Regions from separate parts of the Paenibacillus suaedae genome, predicted to be linked through region 4. Evidence: riboswitches for the same ligand, from Rfam matches in the RefSeq annotation. Region 4 holds a riboswitch; each other region holds the start of a gene.
What was found. Region 4 has a riboswitch for cyclic di-GMP ahead of RQP50_RS17760 (MucBP domain-containing protein). Riboswitches for the same ligand answer to the same signal wherever they lie in the genome.

Region 1 (5,904 bases), on a different contig from region 4:
GAAGAAAAATCGGATATTACAATCAAAACTGACTTTACAAAGGAACCGCTTGGTTTCTATCAAGATACGTCAATTGTGTCAGACCAAACGAACCAAACGATTAAACAATACTTCACCAAAGAAGGAGCATACTCTCAGGTCAATGGCGAATGGGCGAAAGTTCCGGATGAGTTGAAGAGCCAGTGGGAAACGAACATTAAGAGCCAAATGAGCTTGACGCAAAATCTCGATAAATTTAAGCCGTTAGAGAAAGATTCGAAGATTACCGTGGAAGGTAACGAATACATCATGACTACGGATATGTCTGGCGATAAAGGCAAGGAGTTGGCGAAGACGCTGTTGTCCGAGTCATCTGGTGAAGAAGCTGCGGAAGCGCTTGGCAAGATGAATGTTAAGACGCTTACCATGACATATGGCGTGAATAAGGAAACCTACTTCCCAACAAAAAGCGGCTTTACACTTGTGCTCGAAGGGGAAGAGAACGGACAGAAGATTTCGATCAGCATGAAGGTGACGAGCACAATTACGAAGCATAACGAATTGGCCGAAATTAAAGTGCCGAAGGATGTTATCGACAACGCTCAATAGGATACGATTTCGATTGTCTATGAAGAAAGAAAATAAAGTTATAGACTGAGAAAAAATAGTTCCGACGGCATTACTGTTATCACGCGGTACACCCCATAAAAGGAAAAAAAAGCAGAGATCCTATGTGTTAATCTAGGATCTCTGCTTTTTGTGTCATGATGAATATCTTATTGCTCGTGTATCACGCGGTACAAAACGAGTGCCGCCTGCGCTCGAGTGAGCGTTCCCGCCGGATCAAGTTTGTTATCGGTGGTTCCTTTGATAAGTCCTTTGCTCACTGCGTACACAACGGCTGTCTTTGCATCCTGTGAGATGAGTGCTTCATCCTTAAATCCAAGCGAAGCGCTTGAATGGGACAGATCAATTTTCAATGCCCGCGTAAGCATCACGACCATTTTTTCGCGAGTAATCGGTTTACGTGCCCCAGGCTCTGCAATCCGCTGTTCCCAAGTATTTCCGTTATTCGTCAAGCGATCAAGCAAGGTGGCGAACTCCGCTTGGGTAATAACGTCGTTCGGCTTGAATGTGTGTATGCTGTCTTTGCCGCACAACAGTCCGTGAGCTGCAATGACTTCAATTTCATCCTTTGCCCAATGTGCAGTAAGATCATTGAAGGATCTTGCATGCTCTGCAATCGTGTAGGTGCCGAACTGCGTGACCTGGAAGGAAATATGCTTCTTATCAGCTGCCTTCATTCCGGCCAGTTTATAGCTCCAAGCATTTGTTGTTACGCCTTGAGCTTCTGCGTACACGCCTGCCTTACGAATATCCTTTGTAGCTTCCATCAGCTTCAAGGAGATTTCCAACAGGATATTCTTTGCTTCTTGCGGCCCACGGATCGTGATCATCGGAGACGTAAAGGTCGTCTCGCCATGATGCTTGCTAAAACCTTTGTCCTTATGCTCTGCAAGAGACACCACAAGCTCGAGTCCGCTCGTTCCGATGAGTTCCGCAATAGACTTATTCGGAATGGTAATATCGAATTCGGCTGTAGACAGAAGCAAATCCTTGCCTGATTCCTGCAGCAGTTTGGCGGCCGATTTGTCAAGCGTGAAGGAGACTTCATTGTAATCCTTCATGCTTACATCGCTAATATCGGGTTGAACCTGCTTGGCATTTTTGTCCTGCAGCTGTTTTTTCACGGTATTCGCATTTATCTTAAACTCCGCATTCACTGCATGCTCCTTCATCGTCTCTGCCAGTAATCCTGCCTTCATCGTCTTACCGGCTGGAATTGTTCCCACAGAAGTCGAAGGTGTAGAACTAGTAGAACCTCTAGAGCCTTCAGATGAGGAAGACGAAATAGGCAACTCTGGCTTCGGATTCGGATTTGGAACAGACGGCTTGATGACATCAACGGTAGACGAGTGAATGTAACCGATTCGGATCCGTTCATTGTTTGCGTTGAACAGATTCGCATTTACAAGATTGAAGGTATATTTCCCTTCTTGGTCGCTCAAGAAAGCGATGGTTGCTATGTCGCCGTCTCCTTCATAAGCGCCTCCGTTGAGATTGACGGAGTAATCCAATTGCTTCTGGCCATTAGGTAAATCGGTTATGTTCTTTGTCGTGATAAGCGGGACATCCGGATAGTTCAACTTTTGATAGGTAGCCATCGTAACGCTTGGCTTAATATCTAAGAGAGTCAAGCGGCTGTCATAAGTAAGACTGAATGAAGCTGAATATACTGCTTTCGACACAGAATATTCGACCTTTACATCGAATGGATCTCCTGTCAGAACCTTAGATTTGCTGAGGCTAGGAGATACAACATCAGGATCGGGCTTTTTATCGTCGACGGAATTCTGCGTGACGAAGTTCTGTGTGTAATATACATTTGAATTCCCCCCGAAGTACACACCCACCCCTAGATGAGAAAAGTCTCCCAAAATATTCGAACGATGTCCTTTCGAGTTCATCCAGTTCTCGTGAACGAAGATGGCACTCGACTGTCCAGCAGCAATGTTTTCCCCTGCCTTTTGGTATACGATTCCGTCCGCCTTCAGCCGATCGAACGGGGATTTGCCGTCCGGATTGTTATGATCGAAGAAGCTTCTCAGCCCCATATCGTCGCTATGCTTGCGAGCAGTTCCCGCAGCCTTTTCATTCCACTTCAATGGCTTCATGCCCTCGCGGACACGCACAGCATTAGCCAAATCGAGGATTTGTTGCTCAAAGCTTGTCTGCAATCGCTTGCTAGGCGTGCCAAAGTACCCCTTGAACGCCAGTTCCACATCCTGGGCAATAAATTGGACAGCCGTCACCGTATTCCCTTGATGGAGATCATAGAACACGGTTGCATACATACCGCCGACCTTGTACAGGCTATATTGTCCGCTGTTGTCCATATTGTAAATCGTATTGCCTTTCCTAATTTGACTGAGGGAAGATCCGAAGGCTGCCTCTACCTCCTGCTTGGTTGAACCGAATCCAATACTGCCATAAGAATCATTCGCATTCGTATAGAGTGCAACGACCTTGTGGTCCTGAACACCAACTTGTAAGTAATGTTTATAATCCTGATTGTAAATATACCACTCGAAGCCATATTCACTTAGATCCTTGCGAACCGGCAGTCCGATTTTTTGGAATAGTTGATCCTCGCTCATTCCTATGGTGATGCCTTGCAGTTGGTCTGCCCCTGCCTGCGGAGCATTGTTCGTTTTCGTGACAGTAATCATACTACCGACCAGCTTATCCGCTGCATAAAGGGTCGGCTGATAGATAAGCATCCCGGCTAACAGCGCAGCGCTAGCTGTAATCGTCATACGCCGCATTCTTCCTGCTTTAATGTGTTTATGCTGTTCTTGGTACATTGCGTTGTTGGTTGCTGTACAACATGGCCGCATCATTTCATCTCCTATTCTTTTACATTCTGCGATCAAATGAGATGAACACCGGGGACGCTTTACAATAGCACAAAAAAAGCGCCACCCTAATGGCAGCGCAATAAAAAAAGACGCACGTAATGTCGCAATTAGGGCAACCCGGCTGTCATCGCATTGTGAAATACATTAGACCCGTGGCTTTGCGTCCCCTGCTTTCGCTAGGGTTTGCCATTATCCAAATGTTACAGATTAAATGTCTATAGTAACATGTAAATGAACAGCTTGTATACAACTGTGCCTATAGGTACGCAAAATTCATCAAGTACCAGGTCTATCAACCCAGTACGATATTTATGTTCGTCATGCACCTCTTCAATGAAGCTGCCCCATTTTTAAAAAAGGATCATGAAAGTACCATTAAGACTTCGCTCGAATTTTAGTTAAAATCACATTGGCCGCTTCTACTGCACCACCAGCATTCTGAAAAGTTTCTGACAGTTTTAGCGCATTTTCCTGATATGTCCGATTCGTCAACACCTCAGATACCGCTGCTGCCAAATATTTTGGCTTCTTTCCTTTCAACTGTAAACCTGCACCCAGTTGAGCAACCCGATCAGCCACTAATCCTTGTTCGCTATGTTGCGGAAATAAAACCATTGGAACTCCAAAATAAAGGCTTTCATTCACACTATTCATACCGCAATGGGTAATAAATACATCGGCTGTTTGCAATACCGATATTTGATCCACGACGTTATTCACTGTAAAATTTCTTGGTATGTTGCCAAGAGAAGCAATCTCCGTTTTTTCACCAACTGACATCACAACATCATAGTCCGTATCTGCAAATGCCTGAATAACTTTTTGGTAAAAATCTTGATTTTGATTCAGTATAGTCCCAAGTGAAATGTAGATTCGTTTTCTATCTTTTTTATTAATCTGTATCGACGGAGACTGTCTGATGGATGGTCCGACAAAAGCATATCGCTCAGAAAACGTATCCGCCATCGGCTGGAATTCTTTCGAGGTATAGACAATGGTGTCTGTTTCATTATTATTTTGAACAATCGATATAAAATTCTCAATTTCATATCCATGATTCTTTAACAACTGAATTTTTCTGTTCATTCGGGGCAAACCCACGATCATTCTCCATAAATCGATAAAACCACGCTTCATCAGTTTCGCAGTGTACTGATTAAAAGCAAAGGTAGTAGTCGAACAAACATATGGAATTTCTAGTTTTTTAGCAAATAATTTTCCCCAAAAGCATATAGAGTCAGATACAATACAATCCGGCTGAATTTCCCTTAATTCCTGACATACCTTCTCATCCAAAGCAATGGTCGTATCGGCAACCATCTCAATTAATGCTGTAAAATCTTTGCCAACCTTGCGATCCAATTCCTTTTGTGAAAGCTGGGGCAAGAACTCATCACAAGCAATGAATGCAGCGCCAGCACCTTCTATTTTTTCCTGAAATTCTAGAAAGGAATAGTACCAAACTTGATGGCCTCTATTGACTAATTCGGCTACCACCGGAATGGTTGGATTAGTGTGACCATGCGCGGGTATCGAAAAAAATACAATTTTGCTCATTCTGATTTATCTACCTCTCGCTCCGCTTTTTGGATCATCTCTACAAATTCCATGAAATGATTACTTTTTAAGAGAGCAATCCCTTTTGTCGCATCTTCCCCCAAGACAATCAGCTTATCACCAGCTTGTATCTGATACATTTCGCGTGCCTGTTTGGGAATGACAATCTGTCCCCGATCACCTACCTTCACAACACCAAAGAACTGCTTCCCCGTGGGAGCGAGCTGATTCGCCGCTTCTTCACTCATATCACGGGATAATTGATCCAAGGTTACTTGAAAAAGTTCAGCGAGTATTTTGCATTTAAAAATATCGGGCAAGGCCTCCCCGTTTTCCCACTTTGCTACGGTCTGTCGTGATACGTTTACCTTCTCCGCTAATTGCTCCTGACTGAATTTATGCTTTTTACGCAACACACGAATATTCATACCAATCATATTTTTCATCTCCATATACGTTAAATATATAGAAGAACCAAGGTGAAAATCTATCAACAGTTCGCAACATTTTATGTTAAGAATTGTGGCGAAGAACAGGTCATAGATGAAGCTAACGTCGATAGCGCCGTATTCGATTTTGCGAACCAAAAGATCCTTAGGTACAAGCTCGTCGAAGGAAAACATGGAGGTTTGGGCAAGACGTCCTTTGCAACACATTTTTCGCAATATATCCAATACTTGTGCACTGTTATTTGTCCATATCATACCAAATTAATAGAGAATACAAACTGAGGTGTTCTGTTAAAGAACAAGACTGTCGACAGTCTTGCTGTATCCATTAGATGTATCGATGATGTCTAAATGCTTCTATTTTATTGAAGTAATAGGTTTTAACTTACTGTTCCCTTCTTTATAAATTGGCTAACATGGGTAAAGCAGATTATTTTAGG
Region 2 (5,904 bases), on a different contig from region 4:
CAATAAACTTCTTGTTTTTATCGCAATTAAAAAAGTCGGTATGGCTGCAAAAAATTCAATGTTGTTGGTAAGAGATGTAAGCTTTCCGTCATGGATAAATATCTCTTGACCTATCAGAGCAGCAATAACGGAAATGGGGACATAATTTAACCATCGCATTGCCCATCCTGGTAATTCAAAACGACTAAGCACCATCAGAGGAACGACCCTTGGAATAAATGTTACAAAAGCTGTGCCTAGAATAATCAAAAAAATGTCCCATCTTACTTCCATTTTTCTACCACCATTCCTATTGTTGAAGCAATAATTGTAGCCACAATAACGCCCATACTGCTGGACAAAAAGAAAGAACTTCCCACAGCAATGACCACTGCAATAATGGCGACAACGATATCAAGTTTGATTCTATTTCGCCCTACCATAGAGAGTACGAGAATTCCAATAAACATAGCTGGCAAGGCAAATGCTAGTCCGAATTTCTCCGGATTCGAAATCCATTGTGCCAAAAATGCTCCTGCTAGATTCGCTACAAGCCAATTTACATAAGCGGTTATGTTGAGACCATGCATCCATTTCTCACTGATTCGCTTTCTCTTGGCCGCCTCGGTAATCGCGACACCGAATGTCTCATCGGTGAGTAGAGAACCTACTAGCATGTTGCGAAGTGGAGTAAGATGCCGGAAATAAGGTGCTAGTGCGGCACTAAGTAAAATATGACGAAGATTGACAAAGAAAATCGTAATAATAATGGCAGTAATCGAACTACTTGCTGCTATCATACCCGCAGCAATAAACTGAGCTGAGCCAGCATAGAGAATCATAGTCATCAGAGCGATCTCAGCGATGCTAAGTCCCGCAGTCTTTTGGATCACACCTGCAGCTAATCCGATACTTAAATAACCCAGCAGCGTGGGGACACAATCTTTTACTCCTTGGATAAAGCTATCTTCATCTCTCGGAGACGAATTTATTTGGACGTTCGACAGACTCATTTCATTCCCTCTTTATTTTCAAGTATTAGAAGCTAACTTACTAACTACTACTAAAAAGTGAAAGAAAATACGGTTCAATTTATTTGAACCGTCTTCCAGTAACAACATGAAATAGGTTAGGAGTGTTTTTCCAAAGCGCTTCTGCTTTCTCTGGGCCCACTTCTTTCACTAATTCTGAGAACATAATATCATGCCTGATGTATTCCATCGCGATTAACACAAGTGCCGGGTCTTCCGTTTTTACCGCCCATGCAGGTGTATTTGGCGAGAAATTTGCAATTAATACTTCCTCATTGTCCCGTGCAACAATCGTTAAGCGACCGTTCATACGTTCCTCAGCTACTTCTGGAGCCATGTAATTGTGATGAGTAGTTGCTCCAAGCTGAATCTCAGGTGCTCCAAAAAGAATAGAAAAGACGTGGATATCATCCTTTATCCGCGTATCTACAGCACCTTTTATCGAATCGACTTGTGGTTCCCAGATCGACAACCATATTTCTTTGTTAGCTTTATCGATGATGTCAATCATTTCGGCCACAACGCGCTCATCACTGCTGATGCGTCGAATAACATCTACTTCTTGTTCACTTTCTAACGCAGATAAATTCTTTTCAAGATAATCCATAGAATTGTCAAAGTCATTACGCAATCGATGGATTAACTCTTTTGCTGGTAAAGGTGCATAGGTTACGGGGTCAGAAGGTACTGTGTACACCGCACCTTTATCCATTAATTTTGCCAATACTTCATAAATCGTTGAACGAGGCACACCCGACCTTTTGCTTATTTCATATCCGGTTATAGGGGAATTTTTCAAAAGCCCTATGTACGCTTTACATTCATATTGTGAAAAGCCCCACTTCTGAAGTTCTTTATAAAGTTCTTCCATGGCAACTCCTTTAGTAGTTAGTGTGTTACTTACTATAAAATAAAATGGATTACCTGTCAAAGCAATCCTGGTTCCGTTATCGAAAAATGATCGTCAGACCACTGTTTTGTTCCTGATTCTTCAACTTTTGGGCGAGGTATAATTGCCCAGAAAAGGAGGATCAGTCCTTTTTAATCCAATCCAAGTACTATATAGTTGCATGAATTTTACTGATAAGGAAAGTTATATTCCGTTATCATTGTGCGAACTCTGGCTCGTTCATCCACACTACAATATATCTCCCCTCCTCCCTAAGACCTACTGCCCAAACCTTGTCGGACATGTAGAATATGTAAAAAAGCATAACAAAGGATCGGTGCAGTTACTAGGATGATGTCCAGTATCAAACCATATGGAATTAACATACATCCTCTTATTCCATCCGGATTTCAACAAGATATATTTCTAGTGAATAATAATATCGAACTATGTTCATATATTCACAAATAATCCGTATGACCCATTAAATATACTCAAAACTGCTGTATATTTAACGGTGTAAACATGTATCGTTATGCAAGAGTATGCATGTTTGCAGGTATTACTAGGCAAAGCTAGGGAAATCTAGTGACGCAAAACTAAAGGGGCTAAGGAAGAAATTCTATGCCAGCCAGTTGCCGATTAATAGACCCCCATCTCTATTAGTCGTATGGTTGTTTTTGTATGATCCATGGCGAGATGCCCCACCCTAGCTGCCTATTAATAAAATCTATTGATAGGAAGTGAATAACGGATGAAGACTGGGAGAAAGCGCAGCGCCCGAAGATTGTTCGCAATGACGGTAATGACCATCATGATGTTCGTGTCTTCGTTGGCGCCGACTTACGCAGGAACGACTGTTTCCGCAGCACAGGAACCTGTGCTCAAAAATGCAACAAAAGAAATCCGGAATGTCATGTACTATGGCGATTGGTCGATTTGGGGAGGACAAGGAAACTTTTATCCCAAAGATATACCGGCCGATCAATTAACCCACCTGAACTATGCGTTTCTCGATTTTGATGCCCAAGGCAACCTTGTCTTTACGGATAAGGATGCGGCAGTAGAAGCGCCTGTCGGCCAGGATGGCGTTCAATGGCAAGCGGCCAATGCAGGCATCCTTATCGCCCTGCAGCAATTGCGCGCAGAAAACCCGAATCTGAAGATCGGCATCTCTCTTGGCGGATGGTCGAAATCAGGCGACTTCGCTGTCGTTGCAGCCGATGCTTCCAAACGGGCAAATCTGATCCAAAATGTCATGAAATTCATCAAGTACACGAACATGGACTTCGTGGATGTCGATTGGGAGTTCCCGGCTGAAGTTCGACAGCCTGATATGGTCGATAATAAGAACGATGAAGGTACGAAATACGCTATACCAGAGGATAAAAACAATTATATTTTACTGCTGCAAGATATCAAAAACGCATTGAATAAGCAAGGAGCCCAGCTTGGTAAAGCGTATGAACTGTCTGTTGCGCTTCCGGCGCCGAAGAGTAAGATCGATATCGGCATTGATGTGCCGAGACTGTTCAACATTGTAGACTTTGCCAACATTATGACTTATGACATGCGCGGCGCATGGGATGAAGTAAGCGGCCACCATACCGGCTTGTATACGAACCCGAACGACCCGCTCACGGGCAACAACCTGTCCATCGACGAGAGCGTGAATTATTTGATTCAGCAAGGTGCTGAGCCGAATAAGATTGTGATCGGGGCGGCCTACTATACTCGCGGCTGGGATAAAGTGTCGCAAGGATCCGATCCGAATCATCCGGGGCTATTCGGCGAAGCAGCACTATCCGCCAAGGATGCGGATCAGACTCCATCCCGCGGCGCGGTTGGCGAGGCAGCGCTCGCTGTTGGGGACGGCGGCCGCCGAACAGGGATTTGGTCTTATCGCAACCTCGACAAGCTGAAGGCCACTTACCCGAATCTCAAAGAATATTGGGATGATGCATCCAAAGCTCCCTATCTGTATGATGGGACAACTGGTGTATTCTACACGTATGACAATGAAAGATCCATTCAAGAGAAAACGAAATATGTGCTTGAGAATGGTCTGGGCGGCGTCATTGCTTGGATGGCTTCCAACGATGCCCCTACTGCGGATCCTGCCAAGCGTGATAAATTAACAAAGACAACGAAAGAAGGCCTCTTCGGAAGCCAGGCGTTGACAGCACATGAAATCCAATATACCAAGCTGGATGTTACGGCGGATGTGAAACCGTATACCGAGGCTTGGGGCAACAATAAGGGATATGAAATTACCCTCTTCAATAACGAGTCTATGACCGAATCGAATCAAGTGTTGAAAGCGGTGGAAAGAGGAGCAAAAACGGTTAAGCTGCCGAAGCTCTACATCCAAGCCGATGGACCGTTGACTTCCGGCGATTATTTAGCGGGAACCGTAACAAATGAGAACGGTTACACGGCCGTCGATTTGAAATCGGTCTATGATGCCAAAACGATTGAACCTGGCAGATCCTATACATTCAAACTTAAGGGAGATGCCAAGATTACAAGCATGGAGCTGGTTCAGCGGGTGTCGGATAACAGCCCAGAGATGAACAGACAGCTCATTCTGGGTGATGAAGCTCCAAGCAAGAATCAACCTCCTGTATTGCATGGCATAGCAGACCTGACGCTTACAGTCGGCGACAACTTTGATAAGCTGGCTGGCGTAACTGCTACGGACGCAGAAGACGGAGATCTCACATCACGTATTGCCGTGACGGGAGAAGTTAATACAAATGCAGCCGGCAAGTATGAGCTGGGGTACTCCGTTACGGATTCACAAGGATTAACGGTCGAGAAAAAACGCATCATTACAGTTAACGAAACGACAGCTCCGGGGCATGAATTTGGGGTTGGCCAAGGAATCGAGTGGCCGAAGCAAGTCAATTCTCCATTCGTTGATATGGTTGCATGGGTTACCAAGCCAGGATACTCCAACAACGGCGCCCCTAACCTCGCCAGAATTTCCGAGGATACCGGCGTGAAATTTTTCAATCTCGGCTTTATTCAATCCAGTTCGCAGCAAATCGCGGACGGCAAAGTGCAATGGGGCTGGGGAGGATATTCCGTACTGAATGAAAAGAATGCGGATAACACCCAATACCAAGGGATTAAGCAGTCTATTCGGGAAATTCGCGAAATGGGCGGCGATGTCACGATCTCGCTGGGCGGTTTGAATGGCGTATCGTTCTGGGAAGTGACTCAAGACACCGATACCCTCTTCAATACGTATATGGAAATTGTTAAAGGCTATGGACTGACCCGCTTAGACCTTGACATTGAGGGCGGCGCTCAGAACAAAGCCCTGAATGTCGCCAACGCGCAGGCGATTAAGAAGCTTCAGGATGCAACGGGAGTCGATATTGTATTAACACTCCCTGTACTGCCAAGCGGTCTGACTTCTGTTCAATTGGATGTATTGGAAGCTTACTTATCTGCCGGCGTGGATGTCAAAGTCGTGAACATCATGACGATGTGCTATGGCAGCGGAACGCTCCTGCCTGGCGAGAACTATGGTTCCGCTTCGCTGAGAGCCGTTGATTCGACGAAGAATCAAGTCAAGCAGTACTTCAAACAATTTGCTAACACGGATCTAACGGATCAAGAGGCTTATGGCCTCATTGGAACGACGCCATCCATCGGCTTTGAAGGCGCGGCTCATCCGATCTTTACGACAGAGTGGTCCCAGTTGGTTGTGGATCATGCGATCGAGAAAGGGCTGGCGATGACCTCCTTCTGGTCGATGAACCGGGATGCGATGTTGGAAAACAACAATGGCGTAACGGCTCAATATCAATACACAGATATTTTCAAAGCATTCGGAAATGGAAGCACCCCGCCGGTCGCTTCTAAACCAGTGATTCATGGTGCAACAGATAAAACGATTTTCGTTGGCGAGCAATTCGATCCGAGAGAAGGAGTTACCGCTGCGGACAAAATGGACGGCGACCTGACCGATCGCATCGTGATCGTAGGAGCGGTTGA
Region 3 (5,904 bases), on a different contig from region 4:
GTAATACACATGATTGAGTAAAGTAATGAAGCCGTTGGAACAAGGCCATAATTAGCCTTGTTCCAACGGCTTTTTTCATTGATTATGGAATCGGTGAATGATGGTTTGACACAATTTTGTCACAATTTAAAAAAATTATAAAGGAGTATGAAACATTTTCCTTGTTTGATGCATCTAAGTTGAAGGTGGTAATTTTAGGCTTGGATATGATTGCAACTTAGGAGGATGAGAAAGTGAAGAAACTAGTATCAGGTTTTGTTGCTGTGGCACTCGGCTTTACGATGGTAACGCCTGCACCAGCGCAAGCAGCGCCTGCTTACACCGTCTATGTGAACGGTAACAAAGTTGGAACAGATGCTGTGTACACGCAAGGCCGTGTGCTGCTGCCGATGGCGGATATTTTCCAGGCGCTCGGTGCCAGTGTAAGCTTCGATGGGGCAACGAAGACGAAGAAGGTGACAGCTTACAAGGGAGGATCCTCTGTAATTTTAACAATAGGCTCCAAAGCGGCAACGGTCAATGGAAGAACTGTCTATATGGATGTTCCATCTAGAATAATGAATGCAAAAACGATGGTTCCGGTACGCTTCGTAAGTGAAGCATTGGGCGCCACAATCAACTATGACGACAAAACGAGAGTCGTTCGCGTGACTTCTGGAAGTTCGCCGACATACCCGGATCGCCCAACGTACCCGGATCGTCCAACATACCCAGATGAGCCCGACTACTCCGGCAATCTTAGAGGCGTCAATTATGTGACAACACAGATCTCAGGCCAATCCGGAGATGCCAGCGATATTCGTGTCAGCTTCTCCAAGGAACAGTATGAAAATAACCTTGATCAATATCGCGTCATGATTGTTAAAGCGTCGAACTCCTTTAATTTGAACAAGGCTCGTTCGGTATCTTCCAACAATTATACCGTAGTGAACAAGAGCGGTGACGATCCTGTAGTCAGATTGGATTCCCGAGCACGTGACGTAGATGGAGACTACATCCGCACGAATGTGAAGTATGAAGCTTATGTATTGTCAGTGAGCAGAACGAGCAACCAACAGGTGCTCTCGAACCCATCTTCAACCTTTACGTTAGGCGACAATGCGGTTGCGGCGGCAACGAATGTGCAAGTGCGCAATGTGGCGAATTATAACGACGGCCGCGATATGCAGGTCAGCTTCTCCCGTCCTTCTAACGACAGCCAAATTCAAAATTATCGGATTATGGTCGTTAAAACGAAGGATGCATCTCGTTTCGATGCTTATGAAGCAGACCGCGTCTCCAGCCAAAATTACACGACCGTATCGAAGTCTAGCAACTCGACGTTGACGACAACCTTGAGTTCGACGGCAAGAGATACATCAGGTGAATATATCCGCAATAATGTGTCTTATACCGTATTTGTAGTATCTGTAAGCAATACGAGCTCGTATGCCAACAAGCTGTCCTCCGGCTCATCCTCGTTCACGCTTGGACAATCAGCTGGTGTTCCAGTGATTACGAAGGTTAGCCAAGTGGGCAATTATGGAGATGGACGCGATATTCAGATCAGCTTTAATCGCTCCTCCGATGAATCGCGCGTAAGCTACTACCGGATTTTTGCAGTGAAATATTCGGATGCTTATCGCTTTGATTTGACTGAAGCAAACCGGGTTTCATCTAGCAATTATTATGATGTCTCGAAGAATGGCTATAGCATTACTTCAACATTGCCATCTAATATGCGTGATGTGAATGGCTCACTAATCCGCAGAGGGGAAACGTACCGTCTGTTCGTCATGTCAGTTTCGAATAGCAACTCTGATTACAATGCATTGTCGGGCGCATCTGATTCCATCAATATTTCGAATAACTCAACGGTGTACAGTGCTTCCAATGTAAGAGTAAGCGATGTCGGAGATTATAATGACGGCCGCGATATGATGGTTACCTTCAACCGGGCCTCGGATGAATCGAATATTAGCCAGTATCGAATTATGGTTGTGAAGACGAGCAGATCGTACCGCTTTGATGTATCCGAAGCGAACAACGTATCCAGCTACAATTATACGTCGATGAACCCGAATGGCAGAGACGTTAGCCTCAAGCTGAGCTCTACTGCGAGAGACGTAGATGGGGACCTGATCCGTAACGGAACCAGCTACCAAGTATATGTGCTTTCTGTTGGACGCGGCAGTTATGTGAATTCCCTGTCCAGCTCCTCAGATACGATTACGTTGTCTAACAATTCGACGGTGTACCCTGCAACGAACGTATCGGCAAGCAGTTTGGGTGGAAACTACAATGATGGACGGAACCTGAGTGTAACATTCAACCGTGCTGCAGATGAATCGAATGTGAACCATTATCGCGTCATGGTTGTGAAGTCTTCCAATGCAAGCCGTTTTAATCTAACAGAGGCCAATCGAGTTAATAATTGGAACTCAGCTGTCGTGTATCGGAGTGGCAGTAGCTTGTCGCATGTATTCGATGCGGATGCAAGAGATGTAGATGGAGCACCGATTCGCAACGGCAACAGCTACCGGGTATTTGTTCTGACTGTGAGCTCCAATAATCAAGCAAACAATGCATTGTCTGCTCCATCCCCAGAGGTTACGCTTAAAGGCAACGCTTCGGTTGATGTTGTGACGAATGTAGAAGCGAAGATTATTGGCAAAAACGGTAATGCCAGCGACATTGAAGTAGGCTTTAATGCACCATCCAGTAATTCGTACGTAAATGAATACCGTATTATGGTCGTCCGCGCAGATCAGTCCTATGCATTCGACGCATATAGTGCGGGACAGGTGAGATCATCCAGCTACATTCGGGTTGGGAATCAGAGTGGCTATGTAAGACAATCGCTAACAAGCGGCTTGCGGGATGTTCAAGGCAACGACATTCAAAAAGGTGTTGCTTACCGGGTATTTGTGCTTACGGTAGCTGACAATAGAAGCGGCTCCTCGAATGCCTTGTCTTCGCCTTCTGGTGAATTTGCCTTGGTAGATCAATCCGTGCAGGCACCTACGAATGTGTTTTTGACAAGAGAAGGGGGGAATGACTTCAAGGCCTCCTTCTGGAAGCCAAGCAACGACAGCGGGATTGCCTATTATGCAGTGATGGCCGTTCCTTCCGGTTCAGCGGGTTCATTCGACCTGGATCAGGCAAATCGTGTGGCAGGAAGTAATTATAGATTGGTTAGAGTAACAGACGATGGTTCAACCATATTCTCGCTGTCCAATAATGATGCATATGGAAATCCAATTCGCAGCGGCGTTGCCTATAAAGTATTCGTTATGTCCGTAGCGGATGGGCGCAATGCAACAGTGAATGCACTGTCCACCGCATCCAATGAAATGACAGTTGGTGACGGATATTAATCCCCATGATGTGAAATAGAGAAGATAGATAGATGGCATTCAATAAGAGCCTCGGAATGATTTCCGAGGCTTTTTATGTATCACCAAGAGTACAAGAGAGTTGTGTAATGAGTAAGAAATGACTTCAGTGTTGTCTATTAGGTAATTGGTAGGGGAGAGGGGGGCTAAGCAGTAGTGGCTCTATAGGAAAATCGACAAATGTGTCGAGCAGTTGGAGGGAATTGCACGAATCTATGGGAGCAAGGATGGAGAGGATAGGGGTGTTTTTGTCGGAAATAGGGTGAAACAACCTTGAAAATGACTACAAAATGACAAAAAATGATTTTTCGTGTCGAAAAATTGAAAAGTGTTATGAAAAAGTATTAATCTTTTCATTCGAGCAACCGATATAAAATATGGGTCTTGAGTTGGATAGGGGATGCGACCGTCCAACATGCTGATATGTAATATGTACTTTAGACCTATTCACGCGATACATGTCACAAGAACTAGTGCGTAACATTGCTATGACATTCTTGCCTGATAATCGATCTGCAACACGCAATGGATACATCAAGAAGAACAACATCAGGATTGAAAGGCAAACTCTTCGAAAGATGAGGACGCAAAGCCGCGGGCCTAACATCTTCACGGATTACGGCGGCCGGGTTGCCATTAATGTTGCGGTAACTACACAACGGTTATTCGGTGACAAGGCTATGCAGAATGGCCTTTTTTTTGCGCACAGAAGCTGGGGTAAATGATGGAAATTGTGTTGCTAAAATGGGACGAGTGTACTTCCTACGAAGACATAGATTCATTGATGGATCGATTTATCCCGTTCGTTACACCTGAAAAATACAAAAGGTTAGATAGACTTCGGAACCGTGAAGATTTTTATTGCACGGTTGCGGCTGACATATTGGCCCGCATGCTGCTATGTCGAACCTTGAAATGTTCGAATAACGAACTTGTTATTCACACTCATCCCTTCGGCAAGCCATATGTGGAGGGTGATCCAGTATTTTTCAACATCTCTCACGCCGGTGCGTTCATAGCAGTGGCATTGGATGAAGCGCCAATCGGGATTGATATTGAGCAAGCAGGAGAATGGAACATGGACGTGGCTAGGCTGATATGCTCGCCGCGTGAGTTGGAATTGCTTGCAAATACGAACGACAGTCGTGCGCGTCAGGAATTGTTTTTTTACATATGGACGGCTAAGGAAAGTGTTCTGAAGGCATTAGGAACGGGTCTCAGCCTGCCTCCCAGCACATTCGAGATTGTGCAGGAGACAGCTGTACCTATACAACATAATCAATTATGGAATGTTGATCATAATTATGTAAAGCAATATGTCGTTCCTGTAACAGGCTATAGTATGACTGTGTGCGCACAGCATATGGAATTTGCCAAGCAAATAGAGTACATCACATGGGAGCAGTTGACTCATAGGTTTACGAAATGGGTTGGATCGTACAAAGGAGAGGACGAGAATTGGCTTTCATGGAATTAACAGTAGAACGATTGGCAGGCTATGACGTACATTCTATCGAGCTGCCTGAAGAGACAATGCGTCTTCTGAAGAAGCATTCGGCCGAGCATTCGGTCAAGTTGGAATCCGTCATGTTCAGTGCGTGGGCAACGCTGTTGTCCCGGTTCTACAACTCGCAGCAAGTAACTCTTCATGCCGTTCAAGCGGGACACGGCAATGCAAACCATACCGTAGTCAGTCAGGATGACGTAACCTTGCAAGGAATTATGAATATTCATAACAGCTTGTCGGCTTGCGCAGAAGGACGTAACCTGACTTGCTCTGAAATAGCTTCTGACAGTGATGTGGCAACGTATTGCTGGTACGGAGAAGATGTTCGGCCCGTGCTTCCAGAGGGAGAGCAGGTATGTGACCTGCACGGCTGCATTCAGCATGCTGCTGGAACGGGCGCATTACCGATGTTCACAATGTATTACAAGGAAAATCAGTTCCAGTTATCGACAGTAGACAAGCTGGGTGAGTACTTCTTGCAGCTGCTGGATGAAGCTGTGAAGCATCCTCAGAAGCGTATTGGCGAGCTGGAAATGCTGACAGAGCAGGACAAGCGCCAGTTAATTGAGGGGATGAATCAGACGCGAGCTGAATATCCTCATACATTCACGGTTCAGGCGCTGTTCGAGGAACAGGCTCAGCTGCATCCGGATCGAGTAGCTGTTATCGAAGATGATCGCGAGTTGACCTATTGCGAGTTGAATGCTCGTGCGAATCAATTGGCGCGCAGGCTGCGGAAGCTTGGCATCAATCGGGAACAGTCTGTTGGTATTATGGCAGAGCGAAGTGCAGAGATGGTTGTCGGTATCTTAGCGATTCTCAAGGCGGGAGGAGCTTATGTTCCACTTGATCCTGATCACCCTCAGGATCGCATTCAATATGTCCTGGAAGACAGTCGTACGAAGCTGGTACTGACTAGCAGATCGTCAGATATAGATTTGCCGAATACCATCGAGCAGGTTCATATGGACGACCCGAGCCTTGCTGATGAATCTAGCGATAATCTGGTATCTGTGAATCAGC
Region 4 (5,904 bases):
TGAATAGAGAAATCCGAGCCACAACCCATATACTGCAGCATTCACACCTACAATAACGAGGGTAGGCAGCGGCGGGATAAAGGACTTCATGAACGTCAGTAATATGCCCGGCAGCGGCCCGAAGGAACGGAATTGCTCCAACAACGCCTTCAAATGCTCTTCGGTAAAATAAGAAGTTATCTCGGATAGTTCCATGTTGTACGTATCCACCAGCCTCTATATTTATCTGTCCGAAATGGCTCAATATGATTGCCATTGTCATACGAGAGGAAGCCGCCATAAGCTCGCTTCGAACAATAGCATAACATACTTCATCCCCGCTATACTGCCTCTACAACAAAAAAGATCGACAAATAAATGGCGTGGCTGCGAATATAACAAAAGCGAAGCAGAAACACAAAGAGCCGCCCCTGAGGACGGCTCTTTGCTATTCATACGGCATCCCTGCCGCATAAAATTAATAAATGCCCCAAACCTTAGGTCTGGGGCATTGTAATTTCGTGTCTTACAGCTTTACAACGTTCTCAGCTTGTGGTCCACGGTTGCCTTCAACTACGTTGAACTCAACGCGTTGGCCTTCGTCCAACGTTTTGAAGCCGTCGCCAGTGATTGCGGAGAAGTGTACGAATACATCGTTGCCGCCTTCAACTTCGATGAAACCGAAACCTTTTTCTGCGTTGAACCATTTAACTGTACCTGTTTGCATGAACAAATACCTCCTAAAATTTACATGACCTCTTATTTACATAAATAAATAAAATTCACATATTGGACAAGGTTATTCTAGCTTCAAAATAACCCTCTGCAATATGTGAATCAGGTCAAATTTGAATATAGTCATCTTACCACATGGTTACCCAAATAGCAATTCCTGTTTTTTAATTTGTTTTAATTTCCCGTTGTCCAAGTCTTCTCAGGCTCAGACAACGTCAGCGTATTCAACTAATTAACCACATCTACGTGCTCAACCTTCTTTATTGTCATGTACATTAAGAATGCACCGATCAGTGCCAAGATGATCGGAACGATAATGATTGAATTCAGCGAGACTCCCCCATTATTCGAGCACACGATGGAAACAATGAGCAAGGAAGACATGATCGTCGTCGGTGTCGAATTTTTTTTCATGCCGAAATACAGCGGAATGAGGCTCATAATGCTTGCAGCAATTGCATTCATGATCAACTTCAATGCCCCTCCCCCAATTATCGACAAAGTCAGGGGCTCTTGTATAATGGGTACAAATGCATTTGCTGTCAACAAGATCGCGTTGAGCACAATTTCAGACACAATAATATTGCTAAATGTGAAGATGGCGATAATGGCCAACTTGCTGAGGAGGATCTTTTTCCGACTTATTGGATACATAAATAGGATGTTTATTGTCTTTGATTTATATTCATCAATAATGAACCGAGATATCAATACTGCTGCAAAGACGATAAAGATCATTCGTACAAATGAATCCACACCCACAAAAAGGGCAGTGTAATCCGCGAAAACAACTTCTTCCATCATGTTAGGACTGTATAACATTAAGAATAAAATGGCGATCGCGACAACATTTGCAATAATCGCGTTTCGAATATACCCTCCTATGTGATGCTTCCGAAGCTCCAAAGCTATCAAATTACGCAACATGATCGCCTCCATCCAACAAAGATAAGAAGTATTCCTCTAAAGAGCTGTTTTTCTTATGGATCGATTCTATTAAAATATCGTTCATGACCAGTTCCTTCGTCAGCACTCCCTGCTGGATATTCGGATCATATACTCGAATTATGCGCTCGTCCATGACTCGTAGATTGTGTATGCCTAGTTTATCTTCGAGCAGGAACGCAGCTCGCGTGCAATCATTCGTCACAATCTCAATATATTCGCTATTTTTCATACGAACCTCATCCATAGACACTTCTGCAATTAATCGACCCTTATTAATGACACCAATCGTATCTGCAACAAGCTCAATTTCACCCAGCAGATGACTTGATATCAATATCGTTGTACCATATTGTTTGCTCAGCATGAGAAGCAAATCGCGTATCTCCTTAATCCCTATCGGATCCAGCCCATTAATAGGTTCATCCAACAGAAGCAGCTCCGGCTTCGTTGCGATCGCTCTGGCGATCCCTAGCCGCTGTTTCATTCCAAGCGAGAAATCCTTAACTGCTTTATTACCCACATGGTTGAGCTTCACCAGCTCCAATGCTTCATCTATGGCCTTCATGTTGTGATACCCCATGTACTCGCAGTGCAGCTCCATATTCTCTCGTGCCGACAGCTTGTCATAAAATACAGGATATTCGATAATTGTCCCCATCCGAGCCAGCAGATGATACGACTTAGGGGCTAGCGCTTCCCCGAATACTTCAATTTGGCCCATCGAAGGCTTAATTAAGTTCGTAATCATTTTCATAATTGTTGTCTTACCGGCCCCATTCGGACCCAAAAATCCATATATCTCTCCTTGACGGATGTTCATATTCACATTCGAGACAACCTCTTTGTCTAGGAACGTCTTCGTCAAATGATGTGTACGTAATAAATACGTCATGCCAGTATCTCCTCCCGCTCAATGCGTGCTTCCCGGTGACTTTATTGTATGAGGCATTCCTCTCTAATTCCTTACTCAATCCTTACAAAAATCTTAAGCTCTATTTGCTCTTCATTCAGTCTCACTCGACACACCTTGGTATTCCTGAAGCCGATTGCTAGATTATCTGCTCTACTCATTATCGTACGGGCATTGGAGCGTTTCAATCCGTTATTTCCTTCTGATAGCGATGAATAGTTATTAAGTTGGAGGCATATAGATGGATTATCAGGTATGAATCAACTCTAGTAGGTTAATACTTGTAGTATGTATACAAACTAGTATTTTCTTATCATTGACAAATTGTTCCTCGTAACCTATATTGAGCTTGATAGTTCCCTATGCCTATGATTACAGTCATCTTCGCTTGGATAAGAGGTGTTATGATTGATCAATCACATAGGGCACACTAATCGAAAGATTAGGCCGCAAAGCTTCGGAGTCTAACGGTCCTACGACCTATGATAGTCCGGCTGCAACTAACAATTCTGTTACTTGCAGCTGGACTTTTTTTATTTATGTGAAGTTCTGGCGGAATTAACTGTCCGTTGAGCTATATAAATAAGAATGAGGAGGCATGGACTCACTTCGGTAGGGGAGGAATAAAATGAAAAAATGAGGTGGCGAATTGAATGAAACGTAGAGTAAAGTTGGCCGTAACATGGCTGTGCGTATTTGCCGTGTTCTTCGGGTTTATTCCTCACACACTGCAAAGTGCAGATGCAGCCGCACGAGATCCAATTTGGCCAGAGCCAGGTGCTGTGAAATTAAGCAAGACAGCGAAGCCTACCGGGACGCCAGGAGAGTGGCAGATTACTCTGACCGCCGAAGGAAAGAACGTTGAAGCCGGTGATACCGATGTCGTACTTGTCTTAGACAAGTCAGACAGTATGAAAAACTACAAACGGTTAGACAATGCCAAAAAAGCAGCGGATAAATTTGTAAACACACTGCTTTTGTCCAACGTCAAAACAAGAATTGCTCTTGTCACGTTTAGCACCAGCGCAGAGGACACATCATCCGGATTTCTTGGCCAGAATGACAAACAAAAGCTCCTGAACAATATTAAGGGTATCTCGGCTTCCGGAGGGACAAACATACAAGGCGCTCTCAACACAGCACATCAGTTACTAACTACAAAGAGTTCAGCTAAAAATAAATTTATTGTGCTGCTTAGCGACGGTGCGCCAACGTTCAGTTCTCCTGCAAAAAAGGCCGCTCCTTATTCATGGCCCGACAACAAGTATAACTTTGTACTTTCCAACTTTGACTACACCAAGACTATCGGTTCTGGCAACAGCTATGAATTATCCTCTGGCTTGTTCGGAGATCGATACAAGATAGATAACTATACGGTTAAGGACAATGGAATTCCTACGATATCTCAAGCCAAAACATCCAAGGATGCAGGAATCACCATTTATTCGATCGGGCTCGAGGTCGGCAGTGATGCTAACGCTGTATATGTATTAAAGAACAGCGCTTCAGCAAACAACTATTACCCGTCTGACAGCGCAGAGCTGGAGAAGGTCTTCTCTGAACTGGCAGGGAAAATTTCTTACGCGGCTGAAAATGCTATAGTCAAGGATCCGATGGGTGAAATGTTTAACCTTATTTTCAAAGGTAATGCACCTGTTGAAAAGCAAGACTATACAGCATCTCAAGGCACGGTGAAATGGGATGCAACTTCAGAAACGTTTGTATGGGACGTTGGCAACATCGTAGAGGGAAGTCCAGCAACCCTGACATATACCATCAAAATGGACTCTTCCAAAAATCCAAGTGCCGATGTCAATTACCCGACAAACGGACGAACTACCATGGAATACACAGATGTGAATAGACAGCGTACAACAAAAGATTTTGAAGTGCCGCAAGTCAGCTTCGGCAAAGGCTCCATTCTTGTGAAAGGCTACAGGGTAAATGATCAAGGCGAGCCTATTAACGCAGACGGCAAGGTTGTCGAACGTGTGGATCTTGCAGAGCAGTTGTACAGTGGGTCTTTCACCATCAACGGCAAGGATGCGCTGGACATAGGGCCGAAATATAAGGTTCCTGCTCCGAAGCTTGATAACTATGTATTGAAAAAGGGTACTGACCCTACTGAAGAAACGTTAACGATTCAGGAGCCTAATAAAACCATTTGGTTCGGATATGCGCTAGCTCCACAAAAGTTAACGATTAAGTATGTAGATAAGGACTCTGGCACATCCATTGCTGACGACGATACTTCGCTCTCCGGTACCAACGGACAGACAATTACGTTGAAGGCGCTCGACATCCCAGGATATACGCCTGAGAACGCCGAAGTTCAATACACATTTAAGGCCAAGGACAACGAGTATACCTTCTTCTACAAGAAGACAGCACTCCCTATTACCATCAAGTTCGTCGATAAGGATACCGGCAAGTCCATCGCTAACGATGACACTTCTCGCTCAGGTAAGATTGGCGAGCCTGTTACGTTGAAAGCTATCGACATCCCAGGCTACACGCCTGAGAAGGAAGAAGTAACCTATACTGTCAAAGCTGCGGATAATGTGGTTACCTTCTTCTACAAAAAGGCGGATCTCCCTATCACTATCAAGTTCGTTGATAAGGATACCGGCAAGTCCATCGCTAACGATGACACTTCTCGCTCTGGTAAAATTGGCGAGTCCATTACGTTGAAAGCTATCGACATTCCGGGTTACATGCCTGAGAAGACGGAAATAACCTATACCATCAAAGCTGCGGACAACGTGGTTACCTTCTTCTACAAAAAGGCGGATCTCCCTATTACTATCAAGTTCGTCGATAAGGATACCGGCAAATCCATCGCTAACGATGACACTTCTCATTCAGGTAAAATTGGCGAGTCTGTTACGTTGAAAGCTATCGACATCCCGGGATACACGCCTGAGAAGGTGGAAGTAACCTATACTGTAAAAGCTGCGGATAATGTGGTTACCTTCTTCTACAAAAAGGCGGATCTCCCTATTACCATCAAGTTCGTCGATAAGGATACCGGCAAATCCATCGCTGACGACGACACTTCTCGCACAGGCAAAGTTGGAGAGTCCATTACGTTAAAAGCTATCGACATTCCGGGTTACACGCCTGAGAAGGAAGAAGTAACCTATACCGTCAAAGCTGCGGACAACGTCGTTACCTTCTTCTACAAGAAGACGGATCTCCCTATCACCATCAAGTTCGTCGATAAGGATACGGGCAAATCCATCGCTGACGACGACACTTCTCGCACAGGCAAAGTTGGAGAGTCCATTACGTTAAAAGCTATCGACATTCCGGGTTACACGCCTGAGAAGGAA

Region 1: it holds a riboswitch for cyclic di-GMP, as region 4 does, so the genes downstream of both, RQP50_RS24390 (CAP-associated domain-containing protein) here and RQP50_RS17760 (MucBP domain-containing protein) in region 4, are expected to answer to the same signal.
Region 2: it holds a riboswitch for cyclic di-GMP, as region 4 does, so the genes downstream of both, RQP50_RS09275 (glycosyl hydrolase family 18 protein) here and RQP50_RS17760 (MucBP domain-containing protein) in region 4, are expected to answer to the same signal.
Region 3: it holds a riboswitch for cyclic di-GMP, as region 4 does, so the genes downstream of both, RQP50_RS00425 (4'-phosphopantetheinyl transferase family protein) here and RQP50_RS17760 (MucBP domain-containing protein) in region 4, are expected to answer to the same signal.

What each region holds. Positions count from the first base shown of each region.
Region 1 covers NZ_JAVYAA010000007.1:274,415-280,318, forward strand. The annotation lists gene RQP50_RS24385 (DUF6612 family protein) at 1-588, shown strand, start outside; gene RQP50_RS24390 (CAP-associated domain-containing protein) at 756-3,356, opposite strand; cyclic di-GMP riboswitch class I at 3,567-3,656, opposite strand; gene RQP50_RS24395 (macrolide family glycosyltransferase) at 3,834-5,015, opposite strand; gene RQP50_RS24400 (helix-turn-helix transcriptional regulator) at 5,012-5,689, opposite strand.
Region 2 covers NZ_JAVYAA010000002.1:349,723-355,626, forward strand. The annotation lists gene RQP50_RS09260 (AzlD domain-containing protein) at 1-273, opposite strand, end outside; gene RQP50_RS09265 (AzlC family ABC transporter permease) at 264-992, opposite strand; gene RQP50_RS09270 (TrmB family transcriptional regulator) at 1,072-1,881, opposite strand; cyclic di-GMP riboswitch class I at 2,458-2,542, shown strand; gene RQP50_RS09275 (glycosyl hydrolase family 18 protein) at 2,654-5,904, shown strand, end outside.
Region 3 covers NZ_JAVYAA010000001.1:84,895-90,798, forward strand. The annotation lists gene RQP50_RS00420 (copper amine oxidase N-terminal domain-containing protein) at 234-3,356, shown strand; cyclic di-GMP riboswitch class I at 3,926-4,012, shown strand; gene RQP50_RS00425 (4'-phosphopantetheinyl transferase family protein) at 4,096-4,851, shown strand; gene RQP50_RS00430 (amino acid adenylation domain-containing protein) at 4,833-5,904, shown strand, end outside.
Region 4 covers NZ_JAVYAA010000004.1:163,423-169,326, reverse strand. The annotation lists gene RQP50_RS17780 (TVP38/TMEM64 family protein) at 1-195, opposite strand, end outside; gene RQP50_RS17775 (cold-shock protein) at 506-706, opposite strand; gene RQP50_RS17770 (ABC transporter permease) at 943-1,641, opposite strand; gene RQP50_RS17765 (ABC transporter ATP-binding protein) at 1,631-2,554, opposite strand; cyclic di-GMP riboswitch class I at 2,987-3,074, shown strand; gene RQP50_RS17760 (MucBP domain-containing protein) at 3,226-5,904, shown strand, end outside.